One region of the Granulosicoccus antarcticus IMCC3135 genome, then DNA from elsewhere that is predicted to be linked to it. Evidence: riboswitches for the same ligand, from Rfam matches in the RefSeq annotation. Region 1 holds a riboswitch; each other region holds the start of a gene.

Region 1 (4,212 bases):
AATCCGGAAAGACCAAAGTAGAGACATAAAACGGCCCCCAGACTGGCACTGGCACTAACCCCCAGAAGTCCGGGATCGGCTAGAGGATTTCTGAGTAGTCCCTGCAATGCAGCTCCGGACATGCCCAGTGAGCTGCCCACCAGCACCGCGAGCAAAGCCCGGGGCAGGCGTATCTCTGTCACGATGATGTGATATCGGGTTTGCAGGTCTGTTTCTGACAACAAATCATCCACAGAGGTGGACGAAGCCGTGCTGAACAGGGCTGACATCACATCAGCTACGGACAATGGCAATGGTCCGATGGTCAGAGACCACACTGTCAACACAAGTAGTGTCAGCAACAGGGTGCTATTCAATAGAACGTCACGCCCCACCGTCATGGCTGAGCCCCTTGAGCCGGGATACCAGACTGCGAGCTCAGCTCGCCAGCCAGCTTCTCCACGGTTTCCACCTGCCGCCAGTCACTACACCCCGCATCCAGATTGCTGAGTGACAACACCGGCTTGCTGAACAGCAAGTCACGCAACAATGGATGTCGAATCACACCAGATCGAGCAAGTGATGTGTCGTGTTCGGTACGACTGAGCATGAATGCATCGGGGGGATCAAGCACGATCGACTCGAGAGATACCCGACCCCAGCCTGTCACGCCGTATTCGCTAGCCTTGTTGCTCACGGCAAGTGCCTGGAACAAGGCATCTATAAAGGTACCTGATGCGGCCGTCCCACCATTACCTCTCAGGTAGAGTGCACTTCGAGCCGCAGACGATGCTTCCACCTGTTGTAAGCGACGTTGTGTATCAGCGATCAGTTCAGCCGCTCTGGCACCACGACCAATAGCCTCACCGATCTGCTCCAGACTGTCAAAAATACTCGCCCAGTCTTTCGGGTACGGCACGTTGATAATATTGATACCAAAGCGTTCGAACAAACGCACCTGATGTTGTGCCTGCCAGCGCCGGGACGCCAGAACGATATCCGGTTGACTGGCAATCACCTCCTCGGCACTGGCCTGATTACTGGCAAAATTTCTGGCTAATGAGGCCTGCGAGGAGCGTTTCGGGTCTTGCGACTGGTATGAGAGCGAGACGATCTGCGATGCATCAGCCAACCCCAGCAACAGCATATCGGCACACAGATTGGTAGACATGACTCTGGGCAGGCGCTGCTCACTGAGCAAGGCTGGCTTTATCACGGTCGCATCACGGCCAGGTGCTTGCAGCATTGATTCCGTCGTCGACGAAGCCGACGATAGTGACCCTGCCGTCGCCGTAGCATGCAATCCGAGTGTGAGCACTAACGCAAGTGGTGCTATTCCAGTCGTCCAACAACTGACAAATGTCACACACTCAGCCACGCAAGCACCTCGATGAACGAGTGCTTCGGGCGCAGTATCGTGAGCATTCATCATCCTGCCCTCTCCTCAGAAATCGATACCTGGCTGAGCTTTTACACCGGCTTTGTAGGCATGTTTGCGATCTGCGATCTCGCTGATTGTGTCTGCTATTTCATGTAGTTCCGGCCGAGCGGCGCGACCAGTGATAATCACCGTCTGACCTTCCGGTCGAGCGCGGATGGTCGAGAGCACATCCTCCATATCCAGAAATTTGTACTTGAGCATATAGGTCAGCTCATCGAGCAACACCAGTTGCACAGACTCATCTTGCAGCAGACGCCTGGCATGAGACCAGGCCTCATCGGCCGCCGCTTTATCGGCATCCCAGTTCTGTGTGTTCCAGGTAAAACCCGTTGCCATGGCGTGGTACTGCACAGTGGCAAGTCCCATGCATTGCTGCAAAAAAGTGACCTCACCAGTAGACTGCGTGCCCTTGATGAACTGCACGACACCACACTGATGCCCGTGGCCCAATGCCCGATAGACGGTGCCGAAACCAGAGGTGGTCTTACCCTTGCCGTTACCGGTAATCAGAATGACGATACCGCGTTCAATCTGGGCTTTTTCGATGCCCGCATCCACAACAGCTTTCTTGCGCTGCATGCGTTCGCTGTGTTTCTGTTTATCTTGCTCTTCCATTTCCGATTCCCATTGACGCATCGTCGAGGTCCGGGGATTTCGCAGACAGATAGAGAATACAGGCTATTTCGCTGGAGCCACTGACACCTTCAGGTACCAGTCAATCAATCACTCCACTACCTGAACTGTATCGTCGGCCGCGCTCACACCCCGGAGCAAATACCAAGTACTTCGATTGTCAGGCAGGTCTTCTGGCTTACCTTCTACCGGATAACGTCGCCTTCCCAAGTGGTTTGCTCCAAGGCCAAACACTCAGTGGCAACTGACGTATCCGTCAGGTTTACAGCAGCGGGGGCTGCGCCGGAATTGAACGATATATTGCATCGATCGTCACCGGACTTCCCATTTCACCCTGACACACAAGCGTATGCCAGAGAACCCGAACGCGAGCATGGTTGCACGCATTCTGCAAGACGTCAATCAGGTTTTGATGACCGGGCGGGCAATGGTTATTCGATTAAAACGAGAATCAGTTTGAAACGTATTACTCCCGACCAAGCAGTGCCAGCCGTACAGTGTCTCAATAACCCAGATCAAGCCATGCAAGCAATACCAGTAGTACCAACATCCACACCATCGCATAGGCATAGACCAGCAGTCCTTGGTGCAACTCGGGGGCACCGGGGCTAGCACCTTCGGCATTCAACCAGGGCTCTTCACTGATGCCTTCCTCATAGACCCTCGGACCTGAAAGCTTGATCTTCAGTGCAAAGGCCATGGCAGATTCGGGCCAGCCGGCATTGGGTGAGCGATGATGTCGAGCCTGCATCGCCAGAGAACGAAAGGAGCAGACCCTCCCTCCTGCCAACCAGATCAGCAATGCACTCAGCCTGGCAGGCAACCAGTTGACGACATCATCCAGTTTGGCGGAGAAACGCCCAAAATCCAGATACCGAGTGGATTTATGACCGATCATTGAATCCAGAGTGTTTATTGCCTTGTACGCGGCCAACCCGGGCAAGCCAAACAGGACACCCCAGAACAACGGTGCTACAACACCATCGGAGGCGTTCTCCGCCAGGCTCTCCAAAGCGGCACCAGCGATACCCGACTCTTGCAAATCTGCTGTCCTTCGGCCAACGATCAGACTGAGCGCTGAGCGCGCCTCACTCACATCGGCACGTAATAACGGACGGCTGACCGCCGCTACATGAGCATAGAGACTGCGGGTGGCCAACAAGCTTGAGGCAATCAGTGCCTCCAGCATGAACCCTGCAAGGGTATCTGGCAGTAACCAGACCAACAACAGCGCTACCAGGGTGGTGACGATGACAACCAGCAACGCTGTCAACATACCCAGCAACTGGCGCGCAAGAGGCAATGATCCCTCTCGATTCAGGAGTCGTTCCAGCCGGTTAATCATCCAGCCAATCCAGACTACAGGGTGCCGAATAGCGGCAAATAGCGATGGGGGCCAACCCAGACACAATTCGGCCACCATGGCCATCAGCATCAACATGCCGTCAAATCTCCGGTTGTATCGACATTCATCAATTCCCAAAACCAGAAAAGGCCCGCCGAAGCGAGCCTTTAAAGGAAATGTCGAACAAACAGATCTAGCTATTAAGCCAACTTGATCTGAACGTCAACACCAGCGGCCAGATCCAACTTCATCAGAGCATCTACCGTTTTTTCTGTTGGATCAACAATATCCATCAGACGCTTGTGAGTACGCAGCTCGTACTGGTCGCGCGCGTCTTTGTTGACGTGCGGAGAAACCAGGATAGTGAAGCGTTCTTTCTTGGTAGGCAAAGGAATTGGACCCAGAACACGGGCACCAGTACGCTTGGCGGTTTCAAGAATTTCTTTCGCAGAACGGTCGATCAGACGGTGATCGAATGCTTTCAGACGAATTCGGATTGTTTGACTGGCTGCCATAATGTATTACTCGATTATCTTCGCAACAACGCCGGCACCAACGGTACGGCCACCTTCACGAATCGCAAAACGCAAACCGTCTTCCATCGCAATCGGGTTGATCAGTTCAACAACGATTTTCACGTTGTCACCCGGCATTACCATCTCAGTACCTTCTGGCAATTCAACCGCACCTGTTACATCCGTTGTACGGAAGTAGAACTGTGGTCGGTAGTTGTTGAAGAATGGCGTATGACGGCCGCCTTCATCCTTGCCCAGTACGTAGATTTCTGCCTCGAACTTCTTGTGAGGGTTGATTG
Region 2 (4,212 bases), 2.1 Mb from region 1:
AGGCGATCGTATTACCTGTATCGACACCGGCACCTATGTCCGAAGCGGAAGCCGCCCCCGTACTCGCATCCGCAACAAGTACAACACTGCAAGATACCGACGGTGATTCAGTTCCGGATGATCTGGATTATTGTCAGAATTCCGAACCCTCAGCTCCCGTCAATGACAGTGGCTGCGCCCTGATTTCAGGCCTGCTATCCAGTATTGCATTTCGTACCGGATCAGATGAGTTGGAGCAGTCTTCAAGAACCATTCTGGATAACATCATAAACGGGATGAGAGCCACGCCTTCGCATCGCTTTATGATATCAGCGCATACGGATAATTCAGGCACCCTGGAATCCAATATTGCACTCTCGCAAAGCAGAGCTGAAGTGGTCATAAACTATTTGAGAGCCAGAGGGATAGCTCAATCCCGTCTTGAAGTCGTGGTTTATGGAGAGGATCGTCCAAAAAATTCAAATGAATCCAGTAAAGGCCGTTCAATGAACCGCTGCGTTGATATCACGGTGATTGAATAACCAGGCACAACACGACACGATAATTGGATAGTCAGTACCAGACGAAAAAAGGCCGACTCGTTCCCGAGCCGGCCTCTGTCACTCACACTTCAACTAGCTCTTTCATTCACACTTTAAACCAGGTAGTGCGGAGCATACGCAGGCTATAAACACTCAAAGCCAGCGCAAGGATATTACTCCTTGGTTTCAGCCAGCATCTTGTCGACTTCCTCGCGGGCCTCTTCCTTGGTCTTGCCATAGCGCTCTTGGATCTTGCCCTCGAGCTGCTCACGATTGCCATCAATCTGGTCAAGCTCATCGTTAGTGATCTCACCCCATTTGGATTGAACACCGCCTTTGAATTGCTTCCAGTTACCTTCTACTTGATCCCAATTCATACTCGATACCTCGTTTGCTGTTTGGTCCGATCTGGACGAGAACTAAGTATGGGAGAACCTGAGAGGACTATTCGCCTGCTGCAACAACTGCTCATTGACCCTGTAAATAGTGCAGATATCCAACTGGAAACATGACTTGTCACACAAAACAGTGTTGCCGCCTTTCATTGACTCACTTTTCTGCGAGTAGAAATATTCATGCTAATCTATCTACCATCTGATAGGTAAATACATGCTGTACTTACCAGCTACAACTATCAAGTACGTAGACTTTCATCTATTTCGACAACTCTTTGTATTCGATAAACCGCTAACAACGAGAATCACCCCATATGGAAATCAACGCAGACTTCTCACAACGATCTCTCCTGCACACACCCGATATCGAGTGGCAGGATTCACCGATGAAAGGCGTACGCAGAAGAGTGCTGGATCGAGTCGGCAACGAAGTTGCCCGTGCCACCACCGTGGTGAGTTATGCACCCAACAGCCATTTTTCATCGCATGTTCATACAGGCGGTGAGGAGTTTGTCGTGCTCGAAGGCATCTTTCAGGATGAGCATGGAGATTATCCGGCAGGCTCCTATATCCGCAACCCACCACAATCCAGCCATACACCACGTTCAGACGATGGCTGCATTATCTTCGTGAAACTCTGGCAGTTCGATCTGGATGACCGACAGCACGTAGTTGCTGACATGAACACCGTGGAGCTGAACAATGATCCTGTACGCTCCGGTGTGCAGCTACATACCTTGTTTGAAGACAGCCGAGAGACGGTACGTCTGGAGCAATGGGAGGCAGGTGCGACCGTCACGCTGGACACCAATGGTGGAGCCGAGCTGCTGGTACTCGACGGCAGCTTCACTCAAGAGGGAGAAACGGTCGATAAACTTTCATGGTTACGCATCCCTCTGCATGCCGATTTTCAGGCCACAGCCGGTGCCAGCGGCGCCCGTATCTGGGTCAAAACCGGACACCTGCGCTTCACAAAAGAAGAGAAACAAAGACTCGCCTGAGCCTGCTTGCATGAAGTAACCCCATCACTGCCAGAATTTTCAACAACTACATGTTGACAATTGATGGCCTCGTACCCCAACATAGTGTGGTTCTGGTTCCTGCGACACTTGTCGCAGGCTAAGAGGGAAACCGGTGAAATTCCGGCACTGCCCCCGCAACTGTAAGTGACAAGCAACAACCTATTGAACCACTGATGTTCGCATCGGGAAGGAGGGTTTGCGCGCTGGAGTCACGAGTCAGGAGACCTGCCAGGCACAACGATGAAACCAAGGGCGGAGGGCTCTGGAGTTGCTGGTGCTGAATCCTCAGCGATGGCTCCGCATGGCCTTCCGTCCGTCACACTTCGGGGACGAAGAGCAATGAGCATCACCGTATATTCCAAGCCTGCCTGTGTGCAATGCACAGCCACCACGCGCGCCTTGTCAGCCAAAGGTCTGAGCTTCCAGGTTGTCGATCTGACACTGGATGACGACGCTTTCAAGCTGGTCGAATCTCTGGGCTATCGACAAGCACCGGTTGTGGTCGCAGGTGAACATCACTGGGCAGGCTTTCGCCCGGACATGATCAACTCCCTGGTGTGAGTGATTGAGCTCACTGCTCTATTACTCCAGCGCATCGGGCAACACAGAACGCTTCATTCAAAAACTGGATCTGCCGGCTATTCGCCTGCCGATCCGGCTTGATGCGCCTGTCCCCATCATCGACCTACCTTTCGTCCTGATCTGCCCGACATTTGCAGATGGCCAGGGGCGTGGGGCCGTACCCAAACCGGTGATACGGGCGTTGAACGATGTGCAACTACGTAACCAACTGCGCGGTGTGATCGCCGCAGGTAATCGCAATTTCGGAACAACCTTCGCCCTCGCTGGCGATGTGATTGCCCGTAAATGCCAGGTACCCGTGCTGTACCGCTTTGAACTGGCGGGCACGCAGAAGGACATCCAACTTGTCAGACAAGGACTAGAACTCTTTTGGACACAGCAACACTCGAACGAGCCGTGAAGAACGAAGCCCAGCAGCTGGATTATCACGCATTAAACGCCATGCTGAACCTCTATGATGCGCAGGGACATATACAGTTCGACGCCGATCGTCGTGCCGCTCGTCAGTATTTCCTCCAGCATGTCAACCAGAATACTGTCTTCTTCCATTCACTCGAAGAGAAGCTTCGCTACCTGGTGGATGAAGGCTATTACGAGGCGCAGGCTCTGGAACAGTACTCACCTGAGTTCCTCGCTAAAATCTGGAGCAAGGCCTTCGCCTTCAAATTCCGCTTTCCCACCTTTCTGGGTGCTTTCAAGTACTACACCTCCTACACACTGACCACTCGCGATGGCGCACGTTATCTCGAACGTTATGAGGATCGTGTGGTCATGGTTGCATTATACCTGGCACGCAGTGACGAAGATTACGCCCTGACTCTGATGGAGGAAATCCTCAGTGGTCGCTTCCAGCCGGCAACACCTACCTTTCTCAACGCCGGCAAGGCGCAGCGCGGGGAGCTGATCTCCTGCTTTCTTCTGCGACTCGAAGACAATATGGAAAGCATTGGACGGGGTATCAATTCAGCCCTGCAACTCTCCAAGCGCGGTGGCGGAGTTGCTCTGATGCTGACCAATATTCGTGAGCAAGGCGCGCCTATCAAAGGCATCGAGAATCAATCCTCTGGTGTTATTCCGGTAATGAAATTGCTCGAAGACAGTTTCTCCTATGCCAACCAGCTGGGCGCCCGACAAGGCGCCGGTGCGGTTTATCTGAACGCACATCATCCGGACATATTGCGCTTTCTGGATACCAAGCGCGAGAATGCTGACGAGAAGATTCGCATCAAGACACTCTCGCTGGGTGTTGTCATACCGGATATCACTTTTGAGCTGGCACGCAAGAACGAGGACATGTATCTGTTCTCCCCGCATGATGTGGAACGCGTCTATGGACAGGCGTTTGCCGACATTTCGGTCAGCGAGCGATATCACGATATGGTGGATGATCCACGTATCCGCAAAACCAAGATCAATGCGCGTCAGTTCTTTCAGAACATTGCCGAGATCCAGTTTGAAAGTGGCTATCCCTACATCCTGTTTGAAGACACCGCCAACCGGGCGAACCCGGTGGCCGGACGCATATCCATGTCCAACTTGTGTTCGGAAATTCTGCAGGTCAATGAGGCCTCCACCTTCAATGATGATCTGAGCTATCAGCATATGGGTACGGACATCTCCTGCAACCTGGGCAGCCTGAACATTGCCAAGGCCATGGATGGTGGCAACCTGGGTGCCACCGTTGCCATCGCG
Region 3 (4,212 bases), 3.6 Mb from region 1:
CAAGTTGCGTGTAATCGACAATGACCAGGTACGACCAGGTTTGGGATACCCGTTGAAGTCCTCGATATTGTCGTCACTGATATTATGTATGCCAAGGGTGGTTTGCCATTGGTCTTGAGACCAGTCGATACCGATTGAATGTTGCTCACTGTCGGCTGCGGGCAGGATATTGGCTCTGTCGTAGAAGCGTTTTTTCTGGATATCCAGTTCATACCAGAGCGTGACAGCAGAGGGTTGATACTGGATACGACCATACAAGGAGAACTGAGATTCACCAGGCAGATATTTGTCGCGAAAGCCTTCGGCTGTGTCGCGACTTTTGGGAGATTGCCATGTCATGTTGCTACGCAGCTGAATTTTTGGGGTTAGTGCCAGTTCGCCAGCCAGTTCAATTCCGATGACACGTGCCGCACCGGCATTGGTGGGTTCACCAATACCACGGGCGTTAAATGACGTCACAATCAGCTCATCACGTTCGCTGCCGAACAGTGTGCTGCTCAGGCTCATGTCATCAGTTCTGAACTGTATGCCGACGTCCAGGTTGATACCATTTTCCGGTTTCAATTCAGGGTTTCCATTGACCAGACCGATGGAGCCGTAGAGCTCGCCGAACGAGGGTTCACGATAGAAGCTGCCGGCATTTCCTGTGACGGTGATCAGGCTTGTGGGTCGATAGGCCAGTCCGATTTGTAGTCCTGTATTCGAGTCGCTGGAATATTCATGCAACTCTTGTGATGTGCTTGCCTGTGAACCATCAAGGCTGTTGTGCTGCCATCGCAAGGCAGGTGTCAGCGACCAGGTATCGGTGGAATCGAACCACACATAATGCACGGTGGCAAGGCTGCTCTGGCGACGCGCATCGAAGGCTGCTGATTCATCCAACCCATCGGTGGAGTCCAGTTTTTCCTGGCGTAGATCCAGAGACAAGCCCAATGTGCCTGCATCACCCAAGTGTTCCCAATAGGTCTTGGCACCCAGGGTGTTGGTCTGGTTGTCGCTATCCTGCGCGCCCAATCCGACCTGACTCTCAAGGTCCTGATATTGAGCGGAATTCGTATGCCAGTAGATGTTGTGACGACTGTTCCAGTTACCCAGACCATCAAGGATCTGTGATAGCTGGAATTGGCTGGCAGCCGTGTCGTAACTGGCAACATTGTCAGGGTTGTTGCCCCATTCCGGTACTCCCAGTTCGCGAGCTGACACTTGGATGGTCAGATCGGTACGGGCATTCTTGTTTTGCTGATAGCCCATGCGCAGCAGGGCTGAGGTTCGCCTGGCATCGGCATTGTTGCGCTTTTCGTCTGTGTCGTCCTCGGTATTGAGTGGCGTACCATTTTTATTGGTGAACCGGAAATCGTTATCGCTTTGTCGATGACTGATTGCAGCGGCTACATCCCAGGCGCCATGTCGCGATTGATGCGAGAGCTGTAGCCCGGCCAGCGACAGGCTGCCCACACCCAGACGGATTCGGGTGGCATTGACCTTGGAGGCTTGCAGACTATTGAGATTGATGGCTCCACCGATACCCGCATGCCCAAGTTGCATGGGCGTACTGCCGCGATAGATGTCGACTGAGCCCAGATTGAGCATCTCGAGCGTGGAGAAATCCACGACCGGATTACCGCCATTGTTGAGCAATACACCATCGAGATACACCGCTGTCTGTGCACCCGTTGCCGCGCGAATACTGACACTGGAGAAACTGCCAAAACCTCCTGATTGACGATACTGCACACCGCTTTCGCGCGCCAGCACGGCGGCCAGAGCGTTGGGTGAGCGTTCCAACTCCACCCGTTCAACCCGGCTGCGGCTGGCTGTGCTCTCTTCACTGATCACATTGCCCGTACGGTAGGGCAGTTCGCCAATGGCCTCAACCGTGCCCAGAGTGGTATCTGCTTCTGCGTAGACCAGTCCGGTACTCGCCCAGGGAAAGGCGAGCAACAGCAGGCCAGCCAGAACAGGCGGGCGAGAGCTGGCAGAAGTGGCTATGGATTCTTTGATCGATTTACTGGAACGCAACCCCGCGTTACCTCAGGTTGTACCGAGTGGGGTTTGAGCAGGTCAGAGAGATACTGGCATCTGGGCTGGCACGAAGTGCTGAAGCGCAAACTGCATCTCAATTTCCACTGACACCCCGCCAGATTGGTAAAAGACGTATCGCCTGGCAGGTCTCCTGGCTTGTAACTGTCCAATGCTGGTGTTCACCAGCGAAAGGGTCTTCGCTCCCTTCCCAGATATATATTGCATCCAGTGGGTCAATAGCGAAACGCGTTACTTACAGTTGCGGGGGCAGCCGAGGAATGACACCTCGTTCCCTTTTCATCTTTGTCAGAACCTTGCGACAGGCGACAGCATACACCAGTTGGGGTTACACCGAACGCTACCACGGGATGCCGAGGCATGTTTCGTGATTGAGCTCTGGTTGGTGGTGTGAATCCGGATGCCTGCGGCGACCGCAGTTCTCACCTGTTGATTTCCTTATGCTGCTGAAGATATATGAACAAGCGTGCGCTAGTAACGGGTGCAGATGGATTTATCGGTTCACATCTGACCGAACTGCTGCTGCGCGAAGGCTACACGGTACGTGCGCTGGTCCAGTACAACTCCCTGGGGTCGTGGGGGTGGCTGGACTCGATAACGCCGCCTGACAATCTCGAAGTTGTCAGTGGCGATATCCGTGATTCGAACTTCTGTCGCGTTCTGACGCGAGATATCGACGTCGTCTTTCATCTGGCGGCTCTGATTGCCATTCCGTATTCATATATCGCCCCGGGTAGCTATCTGGATACCAATGCCGGCGGCACGCTGAATATTTGTCAGGCCTCGATGGATAACCAGGTTGGCCGGGTTATTCATACATCTACGAGTGAGGTCTATGGCACCGCTCGCTATGTGCCCATTGATGAGCAGCATCCCTTGCAGGCACAGTCGCCTTACAGTGCATCCAAGATTGCCGCCGATGCCATGGCCTTGAGCTTTCATCACTCTTTCGAGCTGCCACTGACGATTGCCCGACCGTTCAATACTTACGGGCCGCGGCAGTCGGCCAGAGCCGTCATACCGGCGATTATTTGTCAGATTGCTGCTGACAAGGCTGAAATTCAGCTCGGTGATTTGTCACCAACGCGGGATTTCAACTACGTTGACGATACCTGTCGCGGCTTTTTGGCACTGGCTCGTAGTGATGCATCGATTGGCGAAACCGTCAATATCGGTTCCAATACCGAGATTTCCATACAGGATACGCTGGAGTTGATCCGCGAGCTGATGGGCAGTGATACGCGTTTCGTCGTCGATGAGAATCGATTGCGTCCCGCTGCATCCGAGGTGCATCGCCTGGTGTGTGACAACTCGAAGATGATAGGCATGACAGGTCATAGTCCCCAGATCGCTATCCGCGAGGGTCTGCAAAGAACCATTGATTGGCTAATCGAGCCAGATAACCTGAAACGTTACCGGGCCGAGCTCTACCATGTTTGACAGTCTGGTTGATTTCGTCAGACAGCAGTTTGATCAGAGCAATTCCATCGGTTTGCATGAACCCAGATTTGGTGAGAGGGACAGACAGGCACTGATTGAGGTTATCGACTCTGGCATGGTGTCCAGTGTCGGTCAGTGTGTCGATGAGTTCGAACAACTGATCGCATCGTATGCCGGTGCTGCTCATGGGATCGCGACAGTCAACGGTACTAGCGCCTTGCATGTCAGCTTACTGGTTGCCGGGGTGATTCCGGGGGATCTTGTCTTGACACAGTCACTGAGTTTTGTGGCCACCTGTAACGCCATATCCTATTGTGGTGCAGAGCCTGTGTTCATTGACGTAGATCGACAAAGTCTGGGTCTGGCGCCAGCGGCACTACAGGAATTTCTGGAAAGTCAGACAGAACTGCGAGATGACGGCTGTTGCTGGCATATAGAGACAAACCGACGTATTCCTGTGTGCATGCCGATGCATACATTCGGATTTCCGGCATCGATTCACCAGATTGCGCAGCTTTGCCTGGCACACGGTCTTCAGCTTGTAGAGGATAGTGCCGAGGCGTTGGGCAGTTGGCATACAGGCGTGCATTGTGGTGTCGCAGGCAATCTGGGTGTGTTGAGCTTCAACGGGAACAAGATCATGACCACCGGTGGCGGCGGCATGGTTCTGACCAATGATGCTGAGCTGGCCAAACGAGTTAGGCATCTGACTACAACAGCCAGAGTCACCGA

Evidence for each region. Region 1 has a riboswitch for cobalamin ahead of cobO (cob(I)yrinic acid a,c-diamide adenosyltransferase). Riboswitches for the same ligand answer to the same signal wherever they lie in the genome.
Region 2: it holds a riboswitch for cobalamin, as region 1 does, so the genes downstream of both, nrdH (glutaredoxin-like protein NrdH) here and cobO (cob(I)yrinic acid a,c-diamide adenosyltransferase) in region 1, are expected to answer to the same signal.
Region 3: it holds a riboswitch for cobalamin, as region 1 does, so the genes downstream of both, IMCC3135_RS24030 (TonB-dependent receptor) here and cobO (cob(I)yrinic acid a,c-diamide adenosyltransferase) in region 1, are expected to answer to the same signal.

Annotation. Positions count from the first base shown of each region.
Region 1 is NZ_CP018632.1:1,969,041-1,973,252, reverse strand. It holds gene IMCC3135_RS08480 (FecCD family ABC transporter permease) at 1-380, opposite strand, end outside; gene IMCC3135_RS08475 (ABC transporter substrate-binding protein) at 377-1,411, opposite strand; gene cobO (cob(I)yrinic acid a,c-diamide adenosyltransferase) at 1,424-2,035, opposite strand; cobalamin riboswitch at 2,200-2,433, opposite strand; gene cbiB (adenosylcobinamide-phosphate synthase CbiB) at 2,556-3,494, opposite strand; gene rpsJ (30S ribosomal protein S10) at 3,599-3,913, opposite strand; gene tuf (elongation factor Tu) at 3,920-4,212, opposite strand, start outside.
Region 2 is NZ_CP018632.1:7,688,150-7,692,361, forward strand. It holds gene IMCC3135_RS33370 (OmpA family protein) at 1-521, shown strand, start outside; gene IMCC3135_RS33375 (CsbD family protein) at 695-898, opposite strand; gene IMCC3135_RS33380 (cupin domain-containing protein) at 1,231-1,917, shown strand; cobalamin riboswitch at 1,994-2,185, shown strand; gene nrdH (glutaredoxin-like protein NrdH) at 2,278-2,499, shown strand; gene nrdI (class Ib ribonucleoside-diphosphate reductase assembly flavoprotein NrdI) at 2,504-2,920, shown strand; gene nrdE (class 1b ribonucleoside-diphosphate reductase subunit alpha) at 2,890-4,212, shown strand, end outside.
Region 3 is NZ_CP018632.1:5,541,609-5,545,820, reverse strand. It holds gene IMCC3135_RS24030 (TonB-dependent receptor) at 1-2,019, opposite strand, end outside; cobalamin riboswitch at 2,147-2,354, opposite strand; gene IMCC3135_RS24025 (NAD-dependent 4,6-dehydratase LegB) at 2,497-3,480, shown strand; gene IMCC3135_RS24020 (LegC family aminotransferase) at 3,473-4,212, shown strand, end outside.